DNA from 2 places in the Amycolatopsis sp. CB00013 genome. Region 1 is predicted to be linked to the other one. Evidence: riboswitches for the same ligand, from Rfam matches in the RefSeq annotation. Region 1 holds a riboswitch; the other holds the start of a gene.
The links. Region 1 has a riboswitch for glycine ahead of gcvP (aminomethyl-transferring glycine dehydrogenase). Riboswitches for the same ligand answer to the same signal wherever they lie in the genome.

Region 1 (15,458 bases):
CAGGTTCCACCAGCGGTCGACGACGGCTGCCGGGTACGGCTCGTGGCCGGTCATCAGCTGGCGCACCGCCTTGCGGACCGCCTCCAGCTCCGGGGCGGCGAGACCGGTTTCGGCGTACGCGGGCGCGTACCCCGCGGCCAGCAGCAGCTGATTGCGTTCCCGCAAGGGCACCTCCAGATGTTCGCCGAGCCGCAGCACCATCTCGCGGCTCGGCTTGGACCGGCCGGTTTCGACGAAGCTCAGGTGCCGGGTGGAGATGTCCGCCGAGATGGCGAGGTCCAGCTGGCTGATCCGGCGGCGGTCACGCCATTCACGGAGGAGTTCCCCGACGGGGCGGCCCGCGCGGCCCGCGGTCAGTGTGGTCGTCACGATCACGAACCTACGGCCACCGGCGCCGGGCCGCCATTACCTCCCGCGTAATCGACGGGACCCACCCTCGGCCGACAGAGTTGCGGCATCGGTTACCCCACAACGCAGTGACCCCAACGAAAATGAGGAGACACCATGTCGGACATCCAGCGCGTCGCCGAGCAGTACATCGCCGTGTGGAACGAGACCGACGCGGACAAGCGCCGCGCGCTCATCACCGAAGTGTTCACCGAGGACGCCGCCTACACCGACCCGCTCGGCGCCGTGACCGGCCACGACGGTGTCGACGGCTTCATCGCCGGCGCGCAGGCCCAGTTCGCGGGCCTGAAGTTCAGCCTGCCTGCGGCGCCCGACGCGCATCACGACATCGCGCGGTTCCAGTGGTACCTCGGCCCGGAAGGCGCCGAGGAACCGCTGGCGATCGGTTTCGACGTCATCACCGTCGAGGACGGCCGGATCAAGCAGGTGCTGGGCTTTCTCGACAAGATGCCCGGCTGACGATCAGGCGAAGGCCTCCGGCGGCGGACAGGAGCAGACGAGGTTGCGGTCCCCCGCGGCCCCGTCGATCCGCCGCACCGGGGGCCAGATCTTCGACGCGGTGAAGCCGGCCGGGAAGACCGCGATCTCCCTGCTGTACGGGCGATCCCACTCCCCCGCGAGACAGCGCGCGGTATGCGGCGCGTTCCGCAGCGGGCTTCCCTCCACCGGCCACTCCCCCGCGGCGACCTTCTCGATCTCGCCGCGGATCGCGATCATCGCGTCGCAGAACCGGTCGAGTTCACCGAGATCCTCGCTCTCGGTGGGCTCGACCATGAGCGTTCCCGCCACTGGGAAGGACATCGTCGGCGCGTGCAGCCCGTAGTCGGCCAGCCGCTTGGCGACGTCGTCGACGGTGACGCCGGTCCGTTTGGTGAGCGCGCGGAGATCGAGGATGCATTCGTGCGCGACCAGGCCGTCGTGACCGGAGTACAGCACCGGATAGTGCGCGGCGAGACGCTTGGCGACGTAGTTGGCGTTCGCGACCGCGGTCAACGTCGCCCGCTTCAGGCCTTCAGCGCCCATCATCCGGACGTAGGCCCAGGAGATCGGGAGGATCGACGCGCTCCCCCATGGCGCGGCACTGATCGGCCCCACTCCGGTGGCCGGGCCCGCGTCCGGCTGCAGCGGGTGGTTCGGCAGGTACGGCGCCAGGTGCGCGCGGACGCCGATCGGCCCGATCCCCGGCCCGCCGCCACCGTGCGGGATGCAGAAGGTCTTGTGCAGATTGAGATGCGAGACGTCCGCGCCGAACCTGCCGTACTGCGCCACCCCGATCAGCGCGTTCAAGTTCGCGCCGTCGACGTACACCTGGCCGCCCGCGTCGTGCACCAGCGCGCAGACCTCGCGGACGGTGTCCTCGTACACGCCGTGCGTGGAGGGATAGGTGATCATGATCGCGGCGAGGTCGTCCGCGTGCTCGTCCACAGTGGACTTGAGATGGGCGAGGTCGATGTTGCCCTCGTCGTCGCATTTCACGACGACGACCCGCATTCCGGCCATCACGGCGCTGGCGGCGTTCGTCCCGTGCGCGCTGGACGGGATCAGGCAGACGTCACGTGCGGAGTTCCCGCGTTCGCGGTGGTACGCGCGGATGGCCAGCAGTCCGGCGAACTCGCCCTGGCTTCCGGCGTTCGGCTGCAGGGAGACCGCGTCGTAGCCGGTGATCCCGGCGAGCCAGCGCTCCAGATCCTTCACGACGGTGAGCAGACCAGCCGCGTCCTCGGCGGGTGCGAACGGATGCAGACCGGCGAACTCGGGCCAGGTGATCGGCTCCATCTCGGCCGTGGCGTTGAGCTTCATCGTGCAGGAGCCCAGCGGGATCATGCTCCGGTCGAGCGCGACGTCCTTGTCGGACAACGACCTCAGGTACCGGAGCAGCGCCGTTTCCGAACGGTGCGCGTGGAAGACCGGATGGGTCAGGTAGTCGCTGGTGCGGCGCAGATCCGGCGGGAAGCCGTCCGCGGTGTCCGCGTCGAGCGAGTCCACATCGGACACCGCGACACCGAACGCCTTCCACACCAAGGAAAGATGCTCACGTGTGGTCGTCTCGTCGCAGGCGACGGCGACGTGGTCGGAGTCCACGAGCCTCAGGTTGACCCCGAGTTCCCTTGCGGTGCCGACGATCCCCGCCGCGCGACCCGGGACCGAAACCGTGACGGTGTCGAAGAATTCGCAGTGCACGACGTCGACACCGCTTTCGGCGAGGCCCGCCGCGAGCACCGTGGCCATCCGGTGTGCGCGGTTCGCGATCGCGCGCAGCCCTTCGGGACCGTGGTACACGGCGTACATCGACGCGATGACCGCCAGCAGCACCTGGGCGGTGCAGATGTTGCTCGTGGCCTTTTCGCGGCGGATGTGCTGTTCACGGGTCTGCAGCGCGAGCCGGTACGCGGGGGCGCCGTCGGCGTCCTTCGACACCCCGACCAGCCGTCCGGGCAACTGCCGTTCGAGACCCTGCCGGACGGCGAGGTACGCCGCGTGCGGTCCGCCGAAGCCCATCGGGACCCCGAACCGCTGCGTCGACCCGATCGCGACGTCGGCACCGAGTTCACCGGGCGACCGCAGCAGGGTCAGCGCGAGCGGATCCGCGGCCATCACCACGGCGGCGCCGAGCGCCTTGACCTCGGCGATGGTGTGGTCCCATTCGCGGACGACCCCCGACGCGCCCGGATACGACAGCAGCACGCCGAAGAAGTCGCCGCCGAGCCCGAGCCCGGTGATGCCCTGGGACAGATCCGCAGTCACCAGGTCGATGCCGAGCGGTTCGGCACGGGTGCGCAGCACCTCGACCGTCTGCGGGAGGGTGTCCTCGTCGACCACGAACCGGCTCGATTTCGCCTTGCCCGCCCGGCGGACCAGTGTCATCGCCTCGGCCGCGGCGGTCGCCTCGTCCAGCATCGAAGCGTTGGCGATCGGCAGCCCGGTCAGATCGGCGACCATGGTCTGGAAGTTGAGCAGCGCTTCGAGGCGGCCTTGCGAGATCTCCGGCTGATACGGCGTGTACGCGGTGTACCAGGCCGGGCTCTCCAGCACGTTGCGGCGGATCACCGGCGGGGTCACGGTGTCGTGATAGCCGAGGCCGATCATCTGGACCATCGGCCGGTTGCGCCCGGCCAGTGCGCGGAGTTCGGCGAGTGCGCCGGTCTCGGTGGCGGGCGGCGGCAGATCCGGCGGGGTCGCGGACTCCCGCAGCGACGCGGGGACGGCCCGCTCCGCGAGCTCTTCGAGGGAGGCGACGCCGACGACGTCGAGGATGCGCGCGAGCTCTTCGGGGCCGGGACCGATGTGCCGGTCGGCGAAGGGGGTTCCGGATTCGAGAGCGGCCAGTGAAACAGGCTCCATCGGGGACCTCCCAAGACGCGGGGGTGGGGCCGGGACGGATTGTCCTGGCCCTCCCCACTCTGTCCGTACCCCCGAGGGGGCGCCTGAGAGTTTCGCCCGAGTGTTGAGCCGGGCTTGCACCGTCGGCGGGGCCGCCAGGCTGTGACCTGGCGAACCACTTTCCAGAGGCGTCTCTTCCGCGCGGTCCAGGGTGCCTGAGAGGTTCCGGGGAGGACTTGCTCCTTCGGCGCCGAGCTCAACGGTTATCGGCTCGGTCTCTCCCGCGCGGATTCGTCGACCGCGGAAGTGAGCCTACCCTGCCGCTCGCGCGGCCTCATGATCAGCCGGTGCGACGGGCGTTGCGGCGCTGCGTGAGCTCGTCCGGCGTGACCGTTTCGATCACGCCGCCGTCGGCCCGTTCGGCCGGGAACTCGTGGATGGTGCCGCTGATCTCCTGCATCGCGCCACTGACCGCGATGCCGAAGACACCCTGCCCGCCCTGGAGTAAATCGACGATCTCTTCGGGCGAGGTGCACTCGTAGACGGTGGTGCCGTCCGAGAACAGGGTGACCTTGGCGAGGTCGCGGACGCCACGCAGGCGCAGGTGGTCGACGGCGACGCGGATGTTCTGCAGGGAGACGCCGGTGTCCAGCAGCCGCTTGACCACCTTCAGGACGAGGATGTCCTTGAACGAGTAGAGCCGCTGCGAACCGGAACCGTGCGCCGTGCGGATGCTCGGCGCGACCAGCTTCGTACGGGCCCAGTAGTCGAGCTGCCGGTAGGTGATCCCGGCGATCTGGCAGGCGGCCGGGCCGCGGTAGCCGACGAGTTCGTCCGGGAGGGAAGAGTCGGGGAACAGCTCGCCCTGCTCGCCGTCAGCGACCGGAACGAGCGGCTCTTGAGGGCTACCAGCCTCGACCACGCCATGCCTCCCCTCGCCCGACCTGGCGGCCGGCGAACAAAGCCGCGCGGACCCACGGGAGTCCGCACCGGAGTTCCTCGTCAAGACGAATGCCCCAGACATCCGAATCACACCTTGGCGATTCACCTTCATTGAAGGTAAGCGCGTCCGGCAAACCGGTCAACGCGACGCGCGGTCGGCCTCAAGCTCTTCTTGAGGCTTGTCGAGGACAGTCCCCCGTTCGGCCGCACACTTGCCGGATTTACTCAGTCGTGTTAATTTTTACTCATGCAAGTAAATCCCTCCACCCAAACTGCCCTGCAAGAGGTTCAGGCGGAGCTGGGACTCTCGGTCACCGAGGCGGCCCGGCGGGCCCAGATCGTCGGGGCCGCGATCGCGACGATCGCCGACTTCGGCTACCACAAGACGTCGTTCGCGAAGATCAAGGAGCGGGCCGGGCTGTCCAGCACCCGGATCATCTCCTACCACTTCACCAACAAGGCCGGCCTGATGCAGGCCGTGGTCACCACCGCGACCGGGATGAAGGACAAGTTCCTCGAGGAGCGCATCGAGGGCAGGACCGACCGTGCCGGACTGCTGCGCGGCTACATCGAGGCGGAGATCGCCTTCCTCGGCTCGTACCCGGAACTGGTGCGGGTCATGGTCGAGATGGCTTCGAGCGGCTCGGACGCCGAGGGCTGGTTCATGTCGGCGCCGCTCGTCGAGGAGTTCCGGACCGGGCGGCTCGAACGTCAGCTGCGCCAGGGCCAGCAGGAAGGTGCTTTCGGTGACTTCGCGGCGGACGTGATGGCGTTGTCGATCGCGCAGGCCATCGACGGCGTCGCGGCGAAGTTCGCGGCGGATCCGAAGCTGGACCTGGAGCGGTACGGCCGGGAGCTGGCCGACCTGTTCCTCAAGGCGACCGCGGCCTGACCCGCATTCAGAGGACTAAACGCATACGACGAAGGGGCGGCACCATCAGGCGCCGCCCCTTCGTCGAGTTCTCGGGATCAGGTGTCCGCGCCGCGGAAGTCCTCCGGCGAGACCGAGTCGAGGAACTCGCGGAACTTCTCGACCTCGTCCTCCTGCTCGTCGGGGATGATGAGGCCCGCTTCCTCCAGCACCGCGTCGACGGCGTGGATGGGCACACCCACCCGCAGCGCCAGCGCCACCGAATCGCTCGGCCGCGCCGAAACCCGGATGTCCCCGTCGAAGACCAGTTCCGCGAAGAACGTGCCTTCCTTCAGGTCGGTGATGACGACCTGTTCCAGCTCGCGGCCCAGCGCGCCGATGACCTCCTTGAGCAGGTCATGGGTCAGCGGACGGGCCGGGCGGACTCCCTGCTGCTCCAAGGCGATGGCGGTGGCCTCCACCGAGCCGATCCAGATCGGCAGGTAACGCTCGCCTTCGGTTTCCCGCAGCAACAAGATCGGCTGATTCGCGGGTAGCTCCACCCGCACGCCGACGACGCGCATCTCGCTCATCGGGCTTCGCCTCCCTCTCGTGCGCACGGGCTGCAACGCTTGTCTCGACGACCAAGCGACGGTAGTCCCGACGCTACCCGTCTTCCGAGCGCTGTGCTCGCTGTCTCCGACATTCTCGGTTCGCCCGTGGCAAACCCGACTCTCACGGTACGGCATAGGGTGCCGAACATTCAGGCATTGACAAGTGGCCATACAACGGCTCCCGGTCCCCTGGAACCGTTCAACCGCCCGTGACAGCCCGTATTCCGGCCTTCACCAAGAGCGTGTGCAACGCCACGGTCAAGGCGGCGAGCTCCCGGACGACTTCGTCGCCCCTCGCCTGGGCGTCCTCGTCACGATGCCGATACACCGGGGTCACGATCTGCTCCAGCAGGCCGACCTCGCGGTCGGCCGCGGCCCGGAAGGCACGCAGATGTCTCGGCTCTATACCGAATTCGGTCATCGCTTTCACGGTCTTCGCCACGAGGACCGCGTCGGGGTCGAAGAACCCCGCCGCGCCTGGGCGCACCAGACCGTATTGCCGCAGCTCAGCCAGGGTGGCGGCGTCGATGCCGGCCTGGCGGAGCAGATCTTCCTCGGTCAGCCTGATCTCGCGATCGGTCTCGAAGTCCCCGGGGGACGGCAGTCCGCCGTTCTCCCCGGGGGCGTCGAGTGAAACGAGTTTCCGCGGCAGCCTCGGCATCGCCGCTTCCGGCGCGGCGCCCCGATCCGCCGCGTCCAGCTGTTCCTTGATGACCTTCAGCGGAAGGTAGTGATCCCGCTGGGCGGACAGGACGAATCGCAACCGCTCCACGTCCGCCGGAGCGAACTGCCGGTACCCCGACGGGGTCCGGCCCGGCTGGACCAGACCCTCCGCCTCGAGGAACCGGATCTTGGAGATGGTGACATCGGGGAAGTCGCCGCGCAGCTGTGCCAGCACGGCCCCGATGCTCAACCCATCGCGCTGCGACGCATCCCGATCAGGCCGCCCGGCCGCCGTCACCGTGCCCCCTGGCCCCCGGAACCCGGGCCGGTCAGGAAGACCAGGCGGAACTTGCCGATCTGCACCTCGTCGCCACCGGCGAGGACGGCCTGGTCGACCGGCTCGCGGTTGACGTAGGTGCCGTTGAGGCTGCCGACGTCGATGACGACGAACTCGCCGCCCTCACGGCGGAACTCGGCGTGCCGCCGGGAGACCGTGACGTCGTCGAGGAAGATGTCGCTGTCCGGGTGCCGTCCCGCGCTGGTGGTGTCGCGGTCCAGCAGGAAGCGCGAACCCGCGTTCGGGCCCCGCTTGACGACCAGCAGCGCGGAACCCGCGGGCAGCGCGTCCACACCCTGGACGGGGGCCTCGGCAGCCGGAGGAGCCTCAGTGCCTTCGACGTCGGCCAGGAAGTCGGCCCGGAAGACAGAAGTCCGCTCCGGAGACTGCTCCGGGGGAACGCCGGGCCCGTCGTTCGTGCTCACCTGAGCTCTCCTAACGCATGTGTGTTGCCACTACTCAAGAACGTGTGGAGGTCAAACGTACCGTGCCTGATCGAATCTCCGGCCCGCGGCTCCCCCTACTCTTCCCGAAGGGCCACGGCCTGCGGCTATTCCTTGATCAGCGCCTGGTACGCCTCGGCCTCCAGCAGGGATTCCACCGAACTCGCGTCGTCGAGACGGAGCTCGATCAGCCAGCCTTCGCCGTACGGGTCGCTGTTGATCAGCTCGGGCGATTCGGTCACCGCGTCGTTGACCGCGACCACCTCGCCGTCGAGCGGGGCGAACAGCTCCGAGACGCTCTTGGTCGACTCGACCTCGCCGAACGCGTCGCCCGAGCCGACCTGCTTGCCGACCTCGGGCAGTTCGACGAACACCACGTCACCGAGCTGGTCCTGGGCGTACTCCGTGATGCCCACACGCACGAGCCCGCCGTCGCGCACGGAGACCCACTCGTGCTCCTCGGTGTACCGCAGTTCTTCTGGAGTGGACAACGCCGCTCCCCTTTCTGATGCCCTCACTCGAAACCGACGCGCGAAGTTTCGCATCCCGCCGGGTCACGCGCCCGGCGCCTCCCGCGACACGCCGGGAGCGGCCGAGCGCAACGCCCGAACGGTCTGGACGACGTACAGCACGCCTGAATAGACGTACAGGACCGCACCCCATGCCGTGAAGGCGTAGCCGATCGGCCGGGCGATCGCGGCGATGTCGGAGCCGCCCTGGGTGAGCAGCAGGAACGGGAAGGCGTACATCAGCACGAAGGTGGCGCCCTTGCCGATGTAGGTGACCTCCGGCGGGGCGAACCCCCGGCGCCGCAGCAGCAGGACGCAGACGCCGAGGACGGCCTCCCGGACGACCAGCGGGACCACCAGCCACCACGGGATGATGTCGCGGATCAGGAAGGCGATGAGGGTCGCGAGGATGTAGAGCCGGTCGGCGGCGGGGTCGAGCAGCTGGCCGAGCCGCGACATCTGGTTGAGCCAGCGGGCCAGTTTGCCGTCGAGCCAGTCGGTGAGCGCGCTGAACACGAGCAGCGCGAGCGCCCAGCCGTCCTCCTTCGGGCCGAGGAGCAGCCACAGGAAGACCGGCACTCCGGCGAGCCGGAGGATGGAAAGCATGTTGGGGACGTTCAGGGCCTGCCGCAGCAGGGAAGGCTCTTCGCTGGTCACGCTCGGTTCGGGGGGCGTACTCACCCGCTCAGCCTAGCCAGCGGCGGCAGGTCCTCCCGCGTCAGCTGGCCCGGGTGTGCGTCCAGCCGCGGCGTTGCAGGTCCGCGCTGGTCAGCGCCACGGGCCTGCCTCGGTGGTCGGTGCCCATCCAGCGATGGTGGCCCGCCGAGTTCTCCAGGACGTACGGGCGGCCGCCACACCAGACGACGGTGCACGGGGCCGTCGGGGGAAGCTCCGTGCTCGCCGGTGCGGTGGCCTGGGGTGACGCGGGGTCGGTCTGTTCGTCGGTCTTCATCGCTCTCACGGTTTCGGTGACGGGGACTGGGACACGCCGGAGCGCTACTTGTCTTTTCGGCAGAACGGGGCCGCGCGTTAACGGCTCGGCGCCGGATTCGTCCGATCGGTTCGCGACGACAGCAGGGTGTTGCCGCGCCGTGAACGGCATATTAATTGTCCACAGTGGACAGTGATTGGGCGGTCCTCGCGTATCGCGGCGGCGGGGCCGCGATAGCCTCCCGCGAACCGAACGTGGCTCAATGCCACGGCATCGGGCCCGGCCGGGTCAGAATGGGCCGGCCACGACCGGCCGACGAAAGGATCGCCTTGCCCGTCTCGACGACCACGGGAACGTGGCGGCGCCTGTTCGCGGTCTGCGCCGTCGCCGGATCGCTCGCCGCCTGTTCGGGCGAAGCGCCGCCACCGCCTGTCACTTCGACGCCGGTCTCATCGCCCGCGGTCCCCACGAGCGCGTCCAGCGTTTCGGTACCGCCGATCCCGTCGCAAACCGCGCCGAGTCCGTCCGCCGCCCCGACTCCCGCCCCCAAACCGAAACCCGCTGAACCGGTACAGGGTTCCTGCGGAACGGTGACCGCGGCGAGCGGGCTGACCTTGCAGGTACTCAACGGACCCGGTGTCTCCTGCGCGGAGGCGACCGGGATCGTCGACGCGTTCCACAAGAGGATCGCCGGCCGTCAGTCCGCGGGCTCGGACGAGCCGGTCAGCGAGACCGTGGACGGCTGGCTGTGCGTCTCCGGCGCCCCCGCCGCCCAAGGCGGTACCAGTTGCGGCAAGGGCGAGCAGAACGTGTTCGCCGCCGTCGTCCCCGTCGAATGAACCATCCCGAGAAGAAGGGCCCATGAAGAGCCTCGCCGTGCTTCCCGCCGCGTTCGCCGTCGTCCTACTGAGCGGCTGCGGCGCCGATCCCGCGCCCGCGGCCGCACCGCCCCCGTCCTCCCCCGCCGCCGACCAGGCCCTCGCCGGATCGCCGTGCGGAGAGGTCGCCGGATACCAAGGCGCGAAGAACAAGGTCGTCGTCCGAGGGAAGACCGACTGCGCCGAAGCGACGCAGGTGCTCAGGGACTACTTCGCCAAGCTGACCCCCGCCGAAGCGACGTCACCGCAGGGTCCGGGTCCGGTCGTGGTCGGGGCCTGGACCTGCGGCAGCGGGCCGAACGACCCGGTGACGAGTTGTTCGACCGAGGACGAGCGGCAGATCGAAGCCACCCGGAACTGAGCACGGCCGGCGGCGTCACTTCCCGCGACGCCGCCGGGTCCGGGTCTTCCGGTACAGGACACCGAGCCCGATCAGCATTCCCAGCAGGACCAGGCCGCACAACGCGACCATCACCAGGCTCAAGACCCGGTTGGCCCTTGATGGGTAAGCGAATCCGTCACCGGCGAAGATCCTGTCGCCCTCCTCGATCCTTTCACCGTCGACCTTCCCCTGTCCGGTGCGCCCGTCGTCGAACCGCCAACCGGCCTCGCAGTAGGGAAACCGGCCGCTCATCGGCGGCCCTTCCTCGACACATCCGGAGACGGCGGTGACCGTGACGTCCTCGCCGGTGTTCAGTTCACGCACGCGGTCACCGAGGGCTCCCCCGGTCACCCACAACAGGAAAACGAGCGGGATCCCGCCCAGCAGCACTCGCAACGGAACCCTGGAATTCCCCGGTTCACCTGACAAGAAAGTCCCTTCTTCTCGGCCGTTCCAGGCTATTCGCCAAAGCGACGGAGCGGCACGGGATTTGTACCCACCCTCTTGCCGACCGAGGTAAGAGTCGTCTAGACTCAAACTATGCTCACCAGGGAAGACGCCATGAAGGCGGTCGAGGACGCGGCCGACCCGGCCGCGCTGTTCGCCCGCCATCGCTACCGCGAACTGGCGGCCGTGCTCCACCCCGACCGCAACCCCGGCGACGCGCGGGTCCACCGCGCGGCCGCCATGCTCAACCGCCTCCACGACGAGTGGAAGCGGGCCCGGCGGCAAACGGTCACCACGGCGACGTCGGCCTACACCCTCGTCGCACCGCACGCGGTGGGCAGTGTCGCCACGACGTACCGGACCACCGGCCCGCATCTGGTCAAACTCGTCCGCGATCCGGCGCTCAACCCGTTGATCCACGCCGAATGGGAGGCGTTGCGCGCGCTGGACGGCTTCACCGAACGGCATCGGTGGCTCCGCCCCTACTACCCGCGACTGCTCGACACGTCGGGGCCGGTCGCGAGGGGCGATCGCGCGTTCAGCGTCCTCGATCCGCTCGTCGACGGCTTCCTCACCCTCGCCGACGTCGGGAAGGCCTTCCCCCACGGGCTCGACGGCCGCGACTACGCCTGGATGCACCGTCGTCTCCTGCGTGCCGTGGCAGGCGCGCACCGGGCGGGCGTCGTCCACGGCCATCTCACCGCGGACAACGTGCTCGTCCATCCCGGACAGCACGGCATCGTCGTGGCCGGCTGGTCGTTCGCCGTCGAAGACGGTGCGCTCCCGCTGGCGGCGGACAAATCCGTCCGCTATCCACCGGAAGTCCACAAAGGACAGCCGATGACCGCGGCCACCGACGTCCACATGCTCCACAGCATGATGCTGGAACTACTGGCACCAGGCGAAACCCGCCAGCGCGAATTCGCCAAGTGGTGTCTCCAGGAGATCCCGGCACAACGACCCGAGGCCGCCGATCTGCTCGACGAGTACGACGAACTGCTCGCCGACCTGTACGGCCCTCGCACCTTCCGACCGTTCATCATCCCCGAGACAGGAGCCTGACCATGGGACACGGACACTGGGACGACAACGCCTACGCCGCCGCGAAGACCTTCCGCGCGGCCAAGGGTGAGGACGATTTCGGCTACACCGCCGATCTCCGTTCCAAACCCGCGAAGGAATGGAAGGTCGCGCCCGCGCTGGACCCGCTGAACGCCGTGCGGGAATGCCGGGATTCGGCCGACCACAGCGATTCGACGCCGATCGCGGTGCTGTTCGACGTCACCGGTTCGATGCGCCGGGTGCCGCGGATCATGCAGGGCAAGCTCGGCAAGCTGCACGGCCTGCTGAAGCGCCGGGGCTATCTGGCCGACCCGCAGGTGTTGTTCGGCGCGATCGGCGACGCCGACAGCGACCGGGTTCCGTTGCAGGTCGGGCAGTTCGAATCGGACAACCGGATGGACGAGCAGCTGCGCACGATGTTCCTCGAAGGCGGTGGCGGCGGGCAGAAGAGCGAGTCCTACGAACTGGCCGCGTACTTCATGGCGCGGCACGTGGTGACCGACGCGTGGCAGAACCGCGGCCGCAAGGGCTATCTGTTTATCATCGGCGACGAGCTGAACAAGCCCGCGCTGGAGGCCCGCCACATCCGCCGGGTGATCGGGGACGACGTGCGAGAGGATATCGACCCGGCCTCGGTGTACCGGGAGCTGGCGCGCAAGTGGCACGTCTACTTCGTGCTGCCGAACCAGTCTTCGTACTACAACGACCCGCAGATCGGCGAGCACTGGAGCGAGCTGCTCGGCCAGAACTTCCTGAAGCTGGACGACCCGGGCGCGGTGTGCGAACTGATCGCCGCCACCATCGGGCTGGAAGAGCGGGTGGTCGACGTCGACCGGGCGCTCGCCGACCTCGCGGACGTCGGTTCGGTCGCCGAAAGCAAGGCGGTCGGCAAGGCGCTGGCGAAGCTGGGCACCAAATCGGTCGTCACGTCGGCGGTGCCCGAGGCCGGCGGGCCGAGCGACGTGGTGCTGCGATGACTCTCCTGGACGGTCACGTGGTGGTGGTCGGGCTCGGCTTCGGCGACGAAGGCAAGGGCGCGGTGGTCGACGCGCTCTGCGCCGCCCGGCCCACCACCGCGGTGGTCCGCTTCAACGGAGGCGCGCAAGCCGCGCACAACGTCGTCGTGGACGGGCGGCACCACACCTTCAGCCAGTTCGGGGCGGGCACGTTCGCCGGCGTGCCCACCCATCTGTCGCGGTTCGTGCTCGTCGAGCCGTTCGCGCTGGCCGCGGAAGCGCGGCGGCTCGAAGCGGAAGGCGTCCGGAATCCGCTGTCACTGCTGAGTGTGGACGGCCGAGCGCTGCTCACGACGCCGTTCCACATCCACGCCAACCGGGCCAGGGAGGAGGCCCGTGGCGTGGACCGGCACGGTTCGTGTGGCAAGGGCATCGGCGAGACCGTCTGGTACTCGCTGTTGCCCGGGGCCGCGCCGGGGGACGTGGTGGAGAGCCAGGAGGTGATCGGGACGCCCGGGGAAGCGCCCACGGTCGCCGACTGCGCCCGGCCGTCGGTGTTGCGGCGCAAACTGGACGCGCTCGCGCGGTTCTACGCGCCGCTGGCCACGCCGCCGCACAGCGTGGACGAACTGGTGGCGCTGTACCGCGATTTCGCGGGCGCGGTGCGGATCACCGACGGGGACGAGACGGGGCGGCTGGCGGATTCCGGGCGGCTGGTGTTCGAGGGAGCGCAGGGGGCTCTTCTCGACCAGTTCCACGGGTTCCATCCGCACACGACCTGGTCGACGACCACGCCGCACAACGCCCGCACCCTGTTGGGCGGGCGCCCGCACACCGTCGTGGGGGTGACGCGGACGTACCTCACCCGGCACGGCGCGGGACCGTTGCCGACCGAATCCGCCGCCGTACTCGCCCGGTTCCCGGAGCGGCACAACGAAACCGGCGAATTCCAGGGCGCTTGGCGGGCGGGGCATCTCGACGCGGCCCTGCTGGACTACGCGATCGCGGCCTGCGACGGCGTGGACGCGCTCGCGGTGACCCATCTCGACGCGACCGGGCTGAAGGTCGTGCCCCGTGACGGCTCCCCCGCCGTCGACCTGCCGGATCCGCTGGCGTGGTTCGGCGCGCGGCTGCCGGTGGCCGTCGTGGGGTACGGCCCGGACAGGGCCGGTTACCGGGTCGCGGAGGCACGGTCGACAATCAACGCGTGATCGATTCGACGCCGGTGTCCGTTGACGTGCTCGTGGTGCGGTTCGCCCCCGGCACCAGGAACGTCCTGTTGGGGATCGCGCCGCGGGCGGCCGAGCCGTTCGAAGGGGAACTCGCCCTGCCCGGGGTGCTGCTGGGGCTCGGGGAACGGCTGCGGGAGGCGGCGAGCCGGGCGGTGGTCGGCAAACTCGGCCTTCCGTCCGACGCGGTCTCGGCGACGGGACAGCTCGCCACCTTCGACGAGCCGAACCGTGACCCGCGCGGTCCCACGCTCTCCATCGCGTTGTGGGCCACCGTGAATCCCGCGCTCGATGTCCCGGGGAACGTCGTCTGGGCGCCGCTGGACGAGGTCCCGCCGCTGGCCTTCGACCACGACCGGATCGTCGCCGACTGCCGTCCGATGCTGGCCGAACGGCTGTGGCGGGACGTCGCCTTCACCGCCGGGCTGCTGGGACCGATCTTCACCACGGCACAGGCGCTGGACGCCACCGAAGCGCTGACCGGGGACCGCCCCTATCCGGCCAATCTCGGCCGGACGATGGAACGGGTCCCCGGTCTGCGGCGTACCACCGAACACGCGGCCGCCCTCCCCAAGGGAGGACGGCCGCCGTCGCTGTGGCGCTGGGAGTGACTCAGATCCCGCAGGAGGACGCCGACCAGAAGCGCGTCGACCGGTGTGCCACGTGCGTGTGATCGTTGTGGCCGGGGTAGCCCGGCCCGAGGATCTCGGCGAACCCGTGGTTACGGGCCTGCTTCGCCAATCCGCAGAAGCCCTGCGAGCCGGCGCCGAGGTCGACGGCGTCACCGTAGAGATGACGGCTGTTGGTCGCGCCGCCGACCGCGTTGTTGCAGGCGACGCTGCGGAAACCACCGTTGACGTCGATCGGCCGGTCGCCCATGGCGTGCCGCATCGCCTGCAGCTTCCACATCGAGACCAGCGCGTTGGCCTTCGCCGTCGCCGGTGGGACGTTGCCGCCCGACCAGTCGGAGTTGCACCGGTTCAGTTCCGCGTAGGTGAAGTTGATCGGCGTGCAGTCGTCGTCCTGCAACGCGTAGAGCTTCGAGAACGTGGCCGAACCGGCGATGCCGTCCGCGCCCAGCCCGTACGCCTGCTGGAAGCGGGTGACCGCGGCCTTGGTCCCCGCGCCGAACTGGCCGTCGAGGGCGAGCACGCCACCGTAACCGGGGTACCCGGCCACACGGATCTGCAGCTGCCGGACGTCCTCACCGGACGCGCCTTCCGACAACGTGCGTCCCCAGGAGTAGCAGGCATCGGCGACTGACACTTCGCCCGCTGTCACCGGGCCTGGATCGGCGGCGGCCGGGGTGGCCACCGCGGTACCGAGCCCGGCCACCAGGGCGAGCATCGGCAGGAGGAAACGAATGCGCATGACAGGAACACCTTTCAAAGCAGGGAAGGTGAGACCCGTGACCCCCACGGGTTGTCAACGATTCACTGCCGAGGATGCTAACGCGGTTCCGGTTACCGCGCTGTGGGTCGTTCGA
Region 2 (15,458 bases), on a different contig from region 1:
CCTTGAAGTCCGGGAACTGCTGGTCTTCGCGGACGAGCACCAGGCGCCGCAGCACCCGCTCGTTCTCGACCGGGGTCTCGCCGAACACACGGACCGAGCCCGCGCTGGCGAACTCCTGCGCGGTCACGATCCGCAGGAAGGTGCTCTTGCCCGCACCGTTGCGGCCCAGCAGGCCGGTGATCTTTCCTTCTCCGATGTCGACCGAGACATCGCCGAGCGCGAGATGGTCGCCGTAGCGCCGGGTCAGGCCGGTGGTCGAAATGGTCGGCGTCATGCGGCGGGTCCTCCGTTCCGGTGTCCGTTCCCGCGGATGAGCGAGATCAAGGTTTCGTCGTCGATGCCGAGGCGCTTCGCTTCGATGAGCATCGGGTCGAGGTACTGCTCGGCGAACCGCTGCCGCCGGTCGGTGAGCAGCTTCTGCCGCGCGCCGGCGGCGACGAACATGCCGATACCCCGTCGCTTTTCGAGCAGGCCGTCGTCGGCCAGCACGTTGATCCCCTTGGCCGCCGTCGCCGGATTGATCCGGTAGAAGGCGGCGAGTTCGTTGGTTGACGGCACGCGTTCCCCCTCGGCCAGGCTTCCCTCGGCGATGTCGTCGGCGATCTGTTCGGCGATCTGCACGAACAGGGGTGTTCCTTCGTCGAGCACGACACCTCCGTCCCCAGTCTTCGAGCACCCTCTCGGGTGCGGTGGTTCATTACTGGACTAAGTAACCCATGAACCACCTCTTCGGCGCAAGTGGCTTCCGCCGTGCGCACTACTGTGTAATGCGTGGTACCTTCTGTTGCGTAAGACTGGGAGGGACGCGACTGTGGAGATCAGTCAGCTACTCAAAGGCGTGCTGGACCTCGCCGTTCTCGCGGTGCTTCGCGGAGAGGACGGCTACGGCTACGACGTGCTCCGAAGACTCCGTATCGCGGGGTTGCAGGAAGTGGGCGACGCTTCGGTGTACGGGACGCTTCGGCGGCTGTACAAGGCAGGCCTGCTGACGTCCTATGTGGTGCCGAGCGAGGAAGGCCCGCACCGCAAGTACTACAGCCTCAACGAGCCGGGTCGTCAGCGCCTCGAAGAGTCGGGGCAGACCTGGCGGACTTTCGCCACGACAATGAACAGCCTGTTGGGAGAGGCAGCATGAGCACGCAGAATCCGACCGCCGTGCGGGTGTATCTGGCGAGGGTCAGGAGCGCGCTCGCCGACCTGCCCGAGAGCGAAGTCGAGGAGATCCTCGAAGACGTCCGGCCGCATCTCGCCGAGATGGAGGCGGAGCTGGGGGAGAACCCCAAGGTCGACGCCTTGATCGAGCGTCTGGGGAGCCCGGAAGGCTATGCCGCCGAACTGCGGGCGTCCGGCGGCTATCCGCCGCGTCCGCCCGACGCGGGCGACAAGACCGCCGTGCTGAAGGTGAAGACCGGGATCGGCGGGGCGCGGTTCGCGTTCTGGGGCTTGGTGTTCTCCGTCGGCGGCTTCGCGTTGTTCGGCTTCGCGGCCGCGGTGTGGGTGCGGGTGGAACCGTTGCTGGGCCTGCTTTTCGTCGCACCCGTACTCGCGATCAGCGTCGCCTACGTGGTGCGGAAGGGGGTCGCCCCGATCGTCGAGCTGCCCGAGGTGGTCAAGCTCCGCGAGATCGCCGCCTCGTTCCAGAAGGACCGGAACGGCAAGGGGCTGAACTACTTCCGCACGCTCAAGCCGGCGTGGTGGGTGCTGTGCGCGGCGGTGCTGGTCATCTTCGGCCTGCTGCTCGTGCTGCGCGACACCGAGGCCGTGCTGTTGTTGCCGCTGATGCTGCTGGCCGCCGTCGCGGTGGTCTGGGCGGGGCCGAAGCTGAAGACCGACCGGCGGCTGCTGTGGCTGGCCGTGCCGATCTCGGCGTTCGTCATCGGCAGCATGCTCGGCGGGGCGGGCGCGGCGGTCGACCTGATCGCGAAGCGGTCCTATGGCGGCGGTTCCTACAACAGCTCCTATGGGCCGAGCTACAACGACAGCTACGGGAACCCGCAGCTGACGTACGGCAGCCAGGACGTGGAGAACATCTACGCGTTCGACGCCGAAGGCAAACCGCTGACCGAGATCTACCTCTACGACGAGAACGGCCGCCCGCTCAGCACGACCCGGTACGCCTGCGAGCAGAGCACGGGCGAGAAGCGGAAGATCGGCGACGACAACCGCTATCCGCGGCCGCGGCTCGATCGGGGAGTCCGGGACAACGACGGAAACCTCAACGGCTACAACGGTTACCGCAGCTACTGTCTGGAAAGGACGGACGTGCCGTTCAGCGCGGCGATCCCGAAGATCACCCCGGCTCCGCCTTCCACGACCGCCCAGGCGCCGCCGTCTTCCCCCGCGTCGCCGTCGAACTCCACCCAGCCGACGCGCTAGGTGGCCCGGGTGGAGGCGGACGTCGGGGGCCGCCTCCACCCGCGTTTCGTCCTCTGAATGCGATGGTTCGCGATGCCAACGACCGCATTCAGAGGACGAAACGCGGCGCCTCGTGGGGTGAGGCTCAGTGGTTGAACGCGCTCCTGGCGGCCAGGTCGGCCAGCAGGGCGCGGCCCTTCTCGGCGTTGCGCGGCTGGGCCAGGACGTCGTAACGCCGGGCGACCAGCTGGCTCTGCGAGATGAACCCTCGCTTGTTCTTCGACGACGCGTACCCCAGCGCGCCGAACAGCAGGTTGAACCCGATACCGCCGACCAGGCCGACAATGATCGGCACCAGCCCGGCGCCCGGGTTCAGCAGGCTCAGCACGAGCCCGAGGAACACACCGAACATCGCGCCGGACAGCGCCGAGCTGGTCAGCACCTTGCTCCAGCCCATGCGTCCGGCGATGCGCTCCACCAGGATCGGCTCGACACCGACGATCGTGACGTCCGTGATCGGGAAGTCCGTTCCCGCGAGGTGGTCGACGGCACGCTGCGCTTCGGAGTAGGACTCGTAGGAGCCGATCGGCCACCCGCTGGGCAGCGTCGGGAGCTGAGCCCGCCCCTGGGGCTCGGTGAACGTGGTCTGCTGCGTGAATGCCTGTGTCATTCCTTCTCACCTCTCTTGATCCGTACAACGTCCCGGATGCGCGGATCTCCTCCCGGTGCGGCGGGATTCACAGCATCTTCTCAGCCGGGCATCACAGACAATCCGCCCAGGGATCAACTACGGTGAGCAATGGATAACGAACCAGACCATTGAAGGAGTTGACCGGGTCCGGTCGACCCGGTAGGAAGAAGCCGCAAAGGTACCGCTTCGAACCTTTAGGTGAGGCTGATGGCGAACAGGCGCGGCATGCTCACGCTGGATCGGCTCCGGGAACTGGTCGAGGACGGCACCGTCGACACGGTGCTGGTGGCGATCACCGACATGCAGGGCAGGTTGCAGGGCAAGCGCTGCGCCGCCGAGTACTTCCTCAACGAGGTCGTCGAGCACGCCACCGAAGCGTGCAACTATCTCCTCGCCGTCGACGTGGACATGAACACCGTCGACGGCTACGCGATGTCGTCCTGGGAGACCGGCTACGGCGACTTCGTCATGCGCCCGGACTTCGACACGCTGCGCCTGCTTCCGTGGCAGGAGGGCACCGCGCTGGTCCTCGCCGACCTCGAACGGGTGCAGGGCGGCGCGGTGGCCCCCTCGCCCCGCCAGATCCTGCGCGGCCAGCTCGACAGGCTCGCCGAGCGCGGTCTCGCCGCCTACGTCGGCACCGAGCTGGAGTTCATCGTCTTCGACGACACCTTCGAATCGGCCTGGGACAAGCGCTATCAGGACCTTCGCCCGGCCAACCAGTACAACGTCGACTACTCGATGCTCGGCACCGCCCGGATCGAACCGCTGCTGCGTCGCATCCGCAACGACATGGGCGGAGCGGGGCTGTACGTCGAGTCCGCCAAGGGCGAATGCAATCCGGGCCAGCACGAGATCGCGTTCCGCTACGCCGACGCGCTGACCACCTGTGACAACCACAGCGTCTACAAGACCGGGTCCAAGGAGATCGCCGCACAGGAAGGCAAAAGCCTCACGTTCATGGCGAAGTACAACGAACGCGAGGGCAACTCCTGTCACATCCACATCAGCCTGCGCTCGGCCGCGGGCGAACCCGTCCTGGCCGGAGACGGCCCAGGTGGATTCTCGCCGCTGATGGAGCATTTCCTCGCCGGCCAGCTGGCCGGACTGCGTGAGCTGACCTACTTCTTCGCGCCGAACATCAACTCCTACAAGCGGTTCGTGCCCGGGAGCTTCGCGCCGACGGCCGTCGCGTGGGGTACGGACAACCGCACGTGCGCGCTCCGCGTCGTCGGGCACGGGGATTCGCTGCGCACGGAGAACCGCGTGCCCGGCGGCGACGTGAACCCGTACCTCGCGGCGGCCGCGCTGATCGCGGCCGGGCTGCACGGTATCGAGAACGAACTGGAGCTGGAGCCGGAGTTCCACGGCAACGCCTACGGTTCCGCCAAGCCGACCGTGCCGACCACGCTGCGGGACGCGGCGGCGCTGCTGGACGGGAGTGAACTCGCGAGGTCCGCGTTCGGGGACGAGGTCGTCGACCACTACCTGAACGCGGCGAAGGTCGAGCTCACCGCGTACGACGCCGCCGTCACCGACTGGGAGAGGATCCGTGGCTTCGAACGGCTCTGAGCCCCTGATCGGGCTCACGTCCTATTTGGAACCAGCGAAGTTCCTGGTGTGGGAGACCGAAGCGGCGCTGCTCCACCGGGTCTACGTCGACGGGATCGTCGCGGCGGGCGGGATCCCGGTCCTGCTGCCGCCGGTGAGCGAGGCACACGATCGGCTGATCTCCGCCGTGGACGGTCTCGTGCTGGTCGGCGGCGCGGATGTCGACCCGGCACGTTACGGCCAAGAGCAGCACGCGACGACGTACACGAGGCCGAACCGGGACGCGTTCGAGTTCGGCCTGCTGCGGTCCGCTTTGGACAGTGGGAAACCGGTGCTCGGCGTGTGCCGCGGGCTGCAGGTGCTCAGCGTCGCGCTGGGCGGCACGCTCGTCCAGCATCTGCCGGAGACGGTGGACAATGCGGATCACCAGCCCTCGCCGGGGATCTTCGGCACCACTACGGTGACGCTTGCCGAGGGCAGCCGCGTCGCGTCGATCCTCGGCGCCGAGACCAAGGTGCCGTGTTACCACCATCAGGCGATCGACAAGCTCGGTGACGGGCTGGTCCCGGCCGGCTGGGCCGCCGACGGGACCATCGAGGCGGCCGAACTGCCCGGCGACGGGTTCGTACTCGGCGTCCAATGGCATCCCGAACAGAATCCCGACGACATCAGGCTTTTCGAAGCGCTGGTAAAAGCTGCGAAGGAGCGCGAATGACCACGTTCGAGGTGATCAACCCCGCCACCGAGGAGGTGGTGAGGTCGGTCGAACCGACCTCGGCCGAGGAGACCGACGCGGCCATCGCCCGTGCGCACGCGGCGTTCCCCGCCTGGCGCGCGGTGGCCCCCGGCGACCGGGCGCGGCTGCTGCGCCGGTTCGCCGACGCCGTCGACGCCGACATCGAGCACCTCGCCGCGCTGGAGGTCGCCAACGCCGGCCACACGATCGGCAACGCGCGCTGGGAGGCGGGCAACGTCCGCGACGTGCTGACGTACTACTCGGCATCGCCCGAACGGCTGAGCGGCAAGCAGATCCCGGTGCCCGGTGGCGTGAACATGACGTTCCACGAGCCGCTGGGCGTGGTCGGGGTGATCGTGCCGTGGAACTTCCCGATGCCCATCGCGGGCTGGGGGTTCGCGCCGGCGCTCGCCGCCGGGAACACCGTCGTGCTCAAACCCGCCGAACTCACCCCGCTCACCGCGATCCGCCTCGGCGAACTCGCCCGGGAGGCAGGAATCCCCGAAGACGTCTTCCAGGTGCTTCCCGGCAAGGGATCCGTGGTGGGGCAGCGCTTCGTGGACCATCCGGCGGTGCGGAAGGTGGTGTTCACCGGCTCCACCGAGGTCGGCAAGCAGATCATGGCGGGCTGTGCCGCGCAGGTGAAGCGGGTGACCCTGGAACTCGGCGGCAAGAACGCGAACATCGTGTTCGCCGACGCCGACCTGGAGAAGGCCGCGGCCACCGCGCCGTACGGCGTCTTCGACAACGCCGGGCAGGACTGCTGCGCGCGGTCGCTGATCCTGGTGCAGTCGAGCGTGTACGAGAAGTTCATGGAGCTGCTGGAACCCGCCGTGAACGGTGTCGTCGTCGGGGATCCGCGGCTGGAGGTCACCGAGATGGGCCCGCTGATCTCGGCGGGGCATCACGCGAAGGTGTCGTCCTATGTGGACGATTCCGCGCCGGTCGCCTTCCGGGGCAACGCGCCCGTCGGCCCCGGGTACTGGTTCGCGCCGACCGTCGTCACCCCGCCGGATCTGCGGCATCCGCTGGCCTCGGACGAGATCTTCGGCCCGGTCGTCGCGGTGGTCCCGTTCGACGGGGAGTCGGACGCGGTGACCATGGCGAACCAGACCGAGTACGGGCTGTCCGGCTCGATCTGGACCCGCGACGTCGGCCGCGCCTTCCGCGTCGCGCGCGGCGTCGAAGCCGGGAACCTGTCGGTCAACTCGCATTCGTCCGTCCGGTACTGGACGCCGTTCGGCGGATTCAAGCAGTCCGGGCTGGGCCGTGAGCTGGGTCCGGACGCCGTCGACGCCTTCACCGAGACCAAAAACGTCTTCATCAGCACGGAGGAATAGGAATGGTTCAGCGTTTCGAAGGCCGCGTCGCCGTCATCACCGGCGGCAGCAGCGGGATCGGCCTCGCCACCGCGCGGCGGCTGGCGAGCGAAGGCGCGAAGGTCGTCATCGGCGATATCTCCGCCGAGGCGGGCAAGGCCGCGGCCGACGAGGTCGGCGGCCTGTTCGTGCAGGCCGACGTCACCGACGCCGAGCAGGTCGAGGCCCTGTTCCAGACCACTGTGGACACCTTCGGCTCGGTCGACGTCGCGTTCAACAACGCCGGTATCTCCCCGCCCGAGGACGACTCGATCCTCACCACGGGCATCGACGCGTGGGAGAAGGTGCAGAAGGTCAACCTGACGTCGGTGTACCTGTGCTGCAAGGCGGTCCTGCCGCATATGCAGCGGCAGGGGAAGGGCTCGATCATCAACACGGCGTCGTTCGTCGCGGTGATGGGCGCGGCGACGTCGCAGATCTCGTACACCGCGTCCAAGGGCGGGGTGCTGGCGATGAGCCGGGAACTGGGCGTGCAGTTCGCGCGGGAGAACATCCGGGTGAACGCGCTGTGCCCGGGTCCGGTGAACACGCCGCTGCTCAAGGAACTGTTCGCGAAGGACCCCGAGCGGGCCGCGCGGCGGCTGGTGCACGTGCCGGTCGGGCGGTTCGCGGAGCCGGAGGAGATCGCGGGCGCGGTCGCGTTCCTGGCGAGCGACGACGCCTCGTTCATCACGGCCTCGCAGTTCCTGGTGGACGGCGGCATCTCGGGCGCCTACGTCACGCCGCTCTGACCCCGGGCCCGCGTTTAGTCCTCTGAATGCGGTTGGTCTGTCCGTGAAGGCCTCCTTGAGAGACCCAGAGTCCCTCAAGGAGGCCTTCACGGCCTCCGGGCCGGCCGTCGCGCCCGGGCCGGGGGCCGAAGGACGCTTTCCCCTCGTCTCATGCGGTGAAGGGCCCCTTCACCCCGGGCCCTGCCGCGCCCCGGCGCGTTTAGTCCTCTGAATGTGGGCCGTAACTCGCGTGATCGGGGCCGGAACTCGCGTGCTTGGAGGCGGAACTCGCGTGATCAAAGCCGGAACTCGCAAGTGACGTGGTCGGTGGGAAGTAGACGCGCGCTGAACAGGCCAGGTACGGTGTGCGCACAACTGCAGATCGGGCCGTCGAGCTGGAGCGGGAGAGCCCCCACGAACGTGGTGGGGCACCGAAGGAGCAAACTCCCCGGAATCTCTCAGGTACCCACTACCGCTTCACGCGAGGCCACTCTGGAAAGCAGGCGCGCAAGTGCGCCTCACCCAAGGTGAAAGCCACCCTCATCGGTGGTGAAACTCTCAGGTGCCATGACAGAGGGGGAGTTCCCAGCGCACCGGTCTATCCGGCGCCTGACCCAAGGAGCTCCCTTGACCAGTACGTCCTTCGACGACCGGCACATCGGCCCCTCGGAGTCCGAGCAGGCCAAGATGCTCGCCGAGGTCGGCTTCGGCAGTCTCGATGCCCTGGTGCAGGCCGCGGTGCCGTCCGCGATCCGCGTCACCCGCGACCTCGACCTTCCCCCCGCCGCGTCCGAAGAGGACGCCATCGCCGAGCTTCGCGCGCTCGCCGCGCTCAACAAGCCGATGACGCAGATGATCGGCCTCGGCTTCCACGACACGGTCACCCCGGCGGTCATCCGCCGCAACGTGCTGGAGAACCCGGCCTGGTACACGGCCTACACGCCGTATCAGCCGGAGATCTCGCAGGGCCGTCTCGAAGCCCTCCTCAACTTCCAGACCATGGTCTCCGAGCTGGCCGGTCTCGCCACCGCGAACGCCTCCCTGCTCGACGAGTCCACCGCCGTCGCCGAGGCCGTCATGCTGATGCGCCGCGCGTCGAAGGCGAAGTCGAACAAGGTCGTCCTCGACGCCGAGTGCCTGCCGCAGACCATCGCCGTCGTCCGCACCCGCGCCGAGGCCATGGGCGTCGAGGTCGAGGTCCGCGACCTGCTCACCGGCCTGCCGGAGGAGTTCTTCGGCGTCGTCGTCCAGTACCCGGGCGCTTCCGGCGTGCTGCGCGGCGCGGGCTTTTACTCCGCCATCTCCGAGACCGCGAAGGCCGCCGGCGCGCTGTACACCGTCGCCGCCGACCTGCTCGCCCTCACCTTGATCACCGCGCCGGGTGAGTTCGGCGCCGACATCGCCGCCGGTTCCACCCAGCGCTTCGGTGTCCCGCTCGGCTACGGCGGCCCGCACGCCGGGTTCATGGCCGTCCGCGCCGGGCTCGAGCGCTCGCTCCCGGGTCGCCTGGTCGGCGTCTCGGTCGACGCCGACGGCAACCCCGCGTACCGCCTCGCCCTGCAGACCCGCGAGCAGCACATCCGCCGCGAGAAGGCCACCTCCAACATCTGTACCGCGCAGGTCCTGCCCGCCGTGCTCGCCGCGATGTACGCGGTCTACCACGGTCCGGACGGCCTCAAGCGCATCGCGACCCGCGTCCACGAACTCGCCGCCGGACTGGCGGGAGCCCTCCGCGAGGGCGGCGTCGAGGTCGTCCACGAGGGCTTCTTCGACACGGTCCTCGCCCGCATGCCCGGACAGGCCGAAGCGGTCGTCGCGGTCGCGCGGGAGAACGGGATCAACCTCGGCCCGGTCGACGCCGACCACGTCCGCATCGCGGTCGACGAGGTCACCACGCCCGCGATCATCGCCAAGGTGCTCAACGCTTTCGGCGTCGACACCCCCGCGGCCGACGCCCAGGCCCTGCCCTCGGGCCTTGACCGCCAGAGCGAGTACCTCACCCACGAGGTCTTCCACTCACACCGCTCCGAGACCGCGATGCTGCGCTACCTGCGGAGCCTTTCGGACCTCGACTACGCGCTCGACCGCGGCATGATCCCGCTCGGCTCCTGCACGATGAAGCTCAACGCCACCACCGAGATGGAGCCGATCAGCTGGCGCGAGTTCGCGGGGATCCACCCGTTCGCGCCCGCCGACCAGGCCGAGGGCTACCACACCCTGGTCGAGCAGCTGTCGGGCTGGCTGGCCGAGGTCACCGGCTACGACAAGGTGTCGCTGCAGCCGAACGCGGGCAGCCAGGGCGAGCTCGCCGGTCTGCTCGCGATCCGCGCGTACCACCACGCCAACGGCCAGACCGAACGCGAGGTCTGCCTGATCCCGTCGTCCGCGCACGGCACGAACGCCGCCTCCGCGGTGATGGCCGGGATGCGCGTCGTCGTGGTCAAGTGCACCGACGAGGGCAACGTCGACCTCGAAGACCTGCGGGCCAAGGTCGAGGCCAACCGCGACACGCTGTCCGCGATCATGGTCACGTACCCGTCCACGCACGGCGTGTACGAGAACGGCATCGACGAGCTGGCCAAGATCGTCCACGACGCGGGCGGCCAGGTCTACGTCGACGGCGCGAACCTCAACGCGCTGCTCGGGCTCGCCAAGCCGGGTGAGTTCGGCGGCGACGTCTCGCACCTGAACCTGCACAAGACCTTCTGCATCCCGCACGGCGGCGGCGGCCCCGGCGTCGGCCCGGTCGCGGTCCGCGCGCACCTCGCGCCGTACCTGCCGAACCACCCGCTGCTGGAGAAGGCCGGTCCCGAAACCGGGGTCGGCCCGATCAGCGCCGCCCCGTACGGCTCGGCGTCGATCCTGCCGATCTCGTGGGCGTACGTCCGCATGATGGGCGCGGGCGGGCTCACCGCCGCGACGCAGGTCGCCGTGCTCGCCGCGAACTACGTGGCCAAGCGCCTCAACCAGCACTACCCGGTGCTCTACACCGGACAGGACGGCCTGGTCGCGCACGAGTGCATCCTCGACCTGCGCGGGCTCACCAAGGAGACCGGCGTCAGCGTCGACGACGTCGCGAAGCGCCTGATCGACTATGGCTTCCACGCTCCGACCATGTCGTTCCCAGTCGCGGGCACGCTGATGGTCGAGCCGACCGAATCCGAGGACCTCGGCGAGATCGACCGCTTCATCGCGGCGATGATCGCCATCCGCGCGGAGATCGACGCCGTCGCGCAGGGCAAGTGGGCCGCGGACAACAGCCCGCTGCGCAACGCCCCGCACACCGCCGAGACCCTCGTCGGCGACTGGGACCTGCCCTACGACCGCGAACTGGCGGTGTACCCCGCCGGAGTGAACCGCAAGTCCAAGTACTGGCCTCCGGTGCGCCGCATCGACGGTGCGCGCGGGGACCGTAACCTCGTCTGCTCCTGCCCGCCGCTCAACGCCTACGAGAACTGAGGCACTTGATGTCGAAAGAGACGTCCCTGCACGGAGTCCACAAAGGACTGGGTGCGCTGTTCACCGATTTCGCGGGCTGGTCGATGCCGATCCGCTACTCCAGCGAACTGGCGGAGCACAAGGCGGTCCGCGAGGCCGCCGGTCTGTTCGACCTCTCGCATATGGCCGAGATCGAGGTGACCGGCCCGCAGGCCGCCGACACCCTCGACTTCGCGCTGGTCGGCAACCTGTCCGGCGTGAAGCCGGGCCGGGCGCGCTACACGATGATCTGCGACGAGAACGGCGGCGTGCTGGACGACCTGGTCGTCTACCGCCTCGCCGACGAGAAGTTCCTGGTCGTGGCCAACGCGGGCAACGCCGCCGTGGTGGCCGAAGCGCTGGCCGAGCGGGTCTCGGGTTTCGACGCGGTCGTCGAGAACAAGTCCGAGGACGTCGCGCTGATCGCCGTCCAGGGCCCGAAGGCCGTCGAGATCCTCGGCGCCGTCACCGACGCCGACCTGGGCGCGCTCAAGTACTACGCGAGCGTCCCGGCCGTCGTGAAGGGTCACGACGTCCTGCTGGCCCGCACCGGCTACACCGGCGAGGACGGCTTCGAGCTGTATGTCCCGGCCGGTGAGGCACCCGCCGTCTGGCGCATCCTCACCGAGGCCGGCGAGCCGCACGGCCTGCTCCCGGCGGGCCTCGCCTGCCGCGACACCCTGCGTCTCGAAGCCGGAATGCCGTTGTACGGCAACGAACTCAGCCTCCAGCTGAGCCCGTTCGAGGCCGGTCTCGGCCGGGTGGTCAAGTTCGAGAAGCCGAACGACTTCGTCGGCAAGGCCGCGCTCGAAGAGCTGTCCAAGAAGGACGTTCCCCGGGTCCGCGTCGGGCTCAAGGGCTCCGGCCGCCGCGCGCCGCGTCACGGCTACACCGTCCTGGCGGGCGAGACCGAGATCGGCGAGGTCACCAGCGGTGCCCTCTCGCCGACGCTGGGTTACCCGATCGCCATGGCCTACGTGGACCGGGAGCACTCCGAGCCCGGCACCGAGCTTTCCGTCGACATCCGGGGCCGTATCGAGCCCGTCGAGGTCGTCGCCCTGCCCTTCTACTCCCGCGCCTGAAAGGCCCTTCCGACATCATGAGCATCCCCCAGGACCTGAAGTACACGAAGGAACACGAGTGGCTGAACGTCGCCGACGGCGTCGCCACCGTGGGCATCACCGCCTTCGCCGCCGAGTCGCTCGGTGACATCGTGTTCGTCCAGCTCCCTTCGGTCGGCGACACCGTCACCGCGGGCGAGGTGTTCGGCGAGGTCGAGTCGACCAAATCGGTCAGCGAGCTGTACGCACCCGTGGACGGCGAGGTCGTCGAGGTGAACGAGGCCACAACGGACACCCCCGAGCTCATCAACTCGGACCCGTACGCCGAAGGATGGCTCCTGAAGGTGCGTCTGACCGGCGACGTGCCCGCCCTGCTCGACGCCCAGGCATACGCCGTCCTGACCCAGGAGAACTGAGATGTTCAACGCTGCCCTGTCCGAAGTGGACCCCGAGGTCGCCACCGCCGTCGCGGCCGAACTCGACCGGCAGCAGTCGACCCTGGAGATGATCGCCTCGGAGAACTTCGCCCCGGTGGGCGTGCTCGAGGCGCAGGGTTCGGTGCTGACGAACAAGTACGCCGAGGGCTACCCCGGCCGCCGCTACTACGGCGGTTGTGAGCACGTCGACGTCATCGAGCAGCTGGCGATCGACCGCGCGAAGGCCCTCTTCGGCGCCGAGCACGCCAACGTCCAGCCGCACTCGGGCGCGCAGGCCAACGCCGCCGCGATGGTCTCGGTGCTCAACCCCGGCGACACCATCCTCGGTCTCGACCTCGCCCACGGCGGGCACCTGACCCACGGGATGAAGATCAACTTCTCGGGCAAGCTCTACAACGTCGTCGCGTACCACGTCGACAAAGAGACCGGGATCGTCGACATCGAGGAGATCGAGCGCCTCGCCAAGGAGCACAAGCCGAAGCTGATCATCGCCGGCTGGTCGGCGTACCCGCGTCAGCTCGACTTCGCCGAGTTCCGCCGTATCGCCGACGAGGTCGGCGCGAAGGTCATGGTCGACATGGCGCACTTCGCCGGTCTGGTCGCGGCCGGGCTGCACCCGAGCCCGGTGCCCTACGCCGACATCGTCACCACGACCACGCACAAGACCCTCGGCGGTCCGCGCGGCGGCATCATCCTGTCCCGCCAGGAACTCGCCAAGAAGATCAACTCGGCGGTGTTCCCCGGCCAGCAGGGCGGCCCGCTGGAGCACGTCATCGCCGCCAAGGCCGTCGCGCTCAAGATCGCCGCGAGCGAGGAGTTCCGCGAGCGTCAGCAGCGCGTGCTCGAAGGCGCGAAGATCCTGGCCGACCGCCTGTCGCGCACGGACTGCAGCGAGGCCGGCGTCCGCGTGCTGACCGGCGGGACCGACGTGCACCTGGTGCTCGTCGATCTGGTCAACTCCACTTTGGACGGTCAGCAGGCCGAGGACCGGCTGCACTCGGTCGGTATCACGGTCAACCGCAACGCCGTCCCGTTCGACCCGCGCCCGCCGATGGTCACCTCCGGCCTGCGGATCGGCACCCCGGCGCTCGCGACCCGCGGCTTCGGCGCCGAGGACTTCGCCGAGGTGGCCGACATCATCGCCGAGGCGCTGCGCCCGGACTTCGACGAGGACCTGCGCCAGTCGCTGTCCGCCCGGGTCGAACTGCTGGCCAAGAAGCACCCGCTGTACGCGGACCTCAGCCGATGAGCGCGCTCCCCGAGGGGCGCAAACTTCTCCGGCTGGAAGTCCGCAACGCGCAGACCCCGATCGAGAAGAAGCCGCCGTGGATCAAGACCCGTGCGCGCATGGGTCCGGAATTCACGGAGCTCAAGGGCTTGGTCAAGCGTGAAGGCCTCCACACCGTGTGTGAGGAGGCCGGTTGTCCCAACATTTACGAGTGCTGGGAAGACCGTGAGGCGACGTTCCTGATCGGTGGCGACCAGTGCACCCGGCGCTGTGATTTCTGTCAGATCGACACGGGCAAGCCGGAGGCGCTGGACCGGACCGAGCCGCGCAAGGTGGCGGAGTCGGTGCAGGCGATGGGCTTGCGCTACTCGACGGTGACCGGTGTCGCGCGCGATGACCTGGAGGACGGTGGTGCGTGGCTGTACGCCGAGACCGTCCGTCAGATCCACGCGTTGAACCCGGGTACCGGTGTCGAGTTGTTGATCCCGGATTTCAACGCGGATCCGGACCAGCTGGCCGAGGTCTTCGGTTCACGTCCCGAGGTGCTCGCGCACAACGTCGAGACCGTGCCGCGGATCTTCAAGCGGATCCGGCCGGGTTTCCGGTACGCGCGGTCGCTTGAGGTCATCACGAAGGCTCGTGAGGCCGGTCTGGTGACGAAGTCGAATCTGATCCTCGGCATGGGTGAGACGCCGGAGGAGGTGGCTCCGGCGATGAAGGATCTGGTGGACGCGGGCTGCGAGATCCTCACGATCACCCAGTACCTGCGCCCGTCGCCGCGGCATCATCCGGTGGACCGCTGGGTTAAGCCGGAGGAGTTCGTCGAGCATTCGAAGGCAGCCGAAGCGATGGGCTTCGCTGGTGTGATGGCCGGGCCGCTCGTACGCTCGTCGTATCGGGCCGGTCGCCTGTTCGCCCAGACGAAGGCCCACCGCGGCGAAGCGCTGTCGGAGAATTTGGCCCATCTCGCCGCCGAAGGGCCCGCGGCCCAAGAGGCCAGCTCACTGCTGGCCAGATAGGAAGGAGGGCAGATCAATGGCGATCAGCGTCTTCGACCTGTTTTCGATCGGCATCGGCCCCTCCAGCTCCCACACGGTGGGCCCGATGCGCGCCGCACTGACCTTTGTGGACGGTCTGGCGGCCGACGGTGACCTCACCGCCACGGCACGCGTGCAGAGCGAGCTCTTCGGCTCGCTCGGCGCGACCGGGTTCGGGCACGGCAGCGACAAGGCCGTGCTGCTCGGGCTGTCCGGGGAGCGTCCGGAGGAGATCGACACCGACACCGTGCCCGGCAAGATCGCGGCGATCCGCGAATCCTGCCGGTTGAAGGTGCGCGGCGAGCACGAGATCGTGTTCACCGAGGACACCGACCTGACCATGCACCGGCGGAAGTCGTTGCCGGCGCATCCGAACGGGATGATCTTCCGCGCGTTCGACGCCGACGGGAAGGTGCTGCGCGAGCGCACCTACTACTCCGTCGGCGGCGGGTTCGTCCGCGACGAGTCCTACGAGACCGACACCGTCGTCGTCGAGGACTCGACGAAGCTGGAGTTCCCGTTCCGCACCGGCGCGGATCTGCTGAAGCACTGCGAGGACACCGGGCTGTCCATCAGCGAGGTCATGCTGCGCAACGAACTCGCGTGGCGCACCCGCGAGGAGATCCGCGAAGGGCTGCTGGAGATCTGGCAGGTCATGGCGGAATGCGTGCGCAACGGCTGCGAGCACGAGGGCGTCCTGCCGGGCGGCCTGAAGGTTCCGCGTCGCGCCAAGGCGTTGCACGAGAAGCTGCTCGCCGAGGACGGCGTCGGCGATCCGTTGTACGCGATGGACTGG

Region 2: it holds a riboswitch for glycine, as region 1 does, so the genes downstream of both, gcvP (aminomethyl-transferring glycine dehydrogenase) here and gcvP (aminomethyl-transferring glycine dehydrogenase) in region 1, are expected to answer to the same signal.

The regions. Positions count from the first base shown of each region.
Region 1 covers NZ_LIWC01000001.1:721,930-737,387, reverse strand. Annotated here, with positions in the region: gene AMK34_RS03210 (helix-turn-helix domain-containing protein) at 1-375, opposite strand, end outside; gene AMK34_RS03205 (nuclear transport factor 2 family protein) at 505-867, shown strand; gene gcvP (aminomethyl-transferring glycine dehydrogenase) at 871-3,750, opposite strand; glycine riboswitch at 3,922-4,023, opposite strand; gene AMK34_RS03195 (MerR family transcriptional regulator) at 4,070-4,651, opposite strand; gene AMK34_RS03190 (TetR/AcrR family transcriptional regulator) at 4,919-5,563, shown strand; gene AMK34_RS03185 (bifunctional nuclease family protein) at 5,641-6,114, opposite strand; gene ftsR (transcriptional regulator FtsR) at 6,335-7,096, opposite strand; gene garA (glycogen accumulation regulator GarA) at 7,093-7,560, opposite strand; gene gcvH (glycine cleavage system protein GcvH) at 7,686-8,069, opposite strand; gene AMK34_RS03165 (CDP-alcohol phosphatidyltransferase family protein) at 8,133-8,768, opposite strand; gene AMK34_RS03160 (hypothetical protein) at 8,806-9,039, opposite strand; gene AMK34_RS03155 (hypothetical protein) at 9,278-9,568, opposite strand; gene AMK34_RS03150 (hypothetical protein) at 9,609-9,857, shown strand; gene AMK34_RS03145 (hypothetical protein) at 9,880-10,257, shown strand; gene AMK34_RS03140 (hypothetical protein) at 10,273-10,707, opposite strand; gene AMK34_RS03135 (adenylate cyclase) at 10,819-11,787, shown strand; gene AMK34_RS03130 (hypothetical protein) at 11,790-12,764, shown strand; gene AMK34_RS03125 (adenylosuccinate synthetase) at 12,761-13,954, shown strand; gene AMK34_RS03120 (NUDIX hydrolase) at 13,951-14,583, shown strand; gene AMK34_RS03115 (D-Ala-D-Ala carboxypeptidase family metallohydrolase) at 14,585-15,343, opposite strand.
Region 2 covers NZ_LIWC01000008.1:304,368-319,825, reverse strand. Annotated here, with positions in the region: gene AMK34_RS41155 (ABC transporter ATP-binding protein) at 1-274, opposite strand, end outside; gene AMK34_RS41150 (GntR family transcriptional regulator) at 271-648, opposite strand; gene AMK34_RS41145 (PadR family transcriptional regulator) at 812-1,135, shown strand; gene AMK34_RS41140 (DUF1700 domain-containing protein) at 1,132-2,376, shown strand; gene AMK34_RS41135 (general stress protein) at 2,501-3,025, opposite strand; gene AMK34_RS41130 (glutamine synthetase family protein) at 3,254-4,618, shown strand; gene AMK34_RS41125 (gamma-glutamyl-gamma-aminobutyrate hydrolase family protein) at 4,599-5,312, shown strand; gene AMK34_RS41120 (aldehyde dehydrogenase family protein) at 5,309-6,673, shown strand; gene AMK34_RS41115 (3-oxoacyl-ACP reductase) at 6,676-7,443, shown strand; glycine riboswitch at 7,814-7,907, shown strand; gene gcvP (aminomethyl-transferring glycine dehydrogenase) at 8,050-10,881, shown strand; gene gcvT (glycine cleavage system aminomethyltransferase GcvT) at 10,890-11,981, shown strand; gene gcvH (glycine cleavage system protein GcvH) at 11,999-12,376, shown strand; gene glyA (serine hydroxymethyltransferase) at 12,378-13,646, shown strand; gene lipA (lipoyl synthase) at 13,643-14,644, shown strand; gene AMK34_RS41085 (L-serine ammonia-lyase) at 14,661-15,458, shown strand, end outside.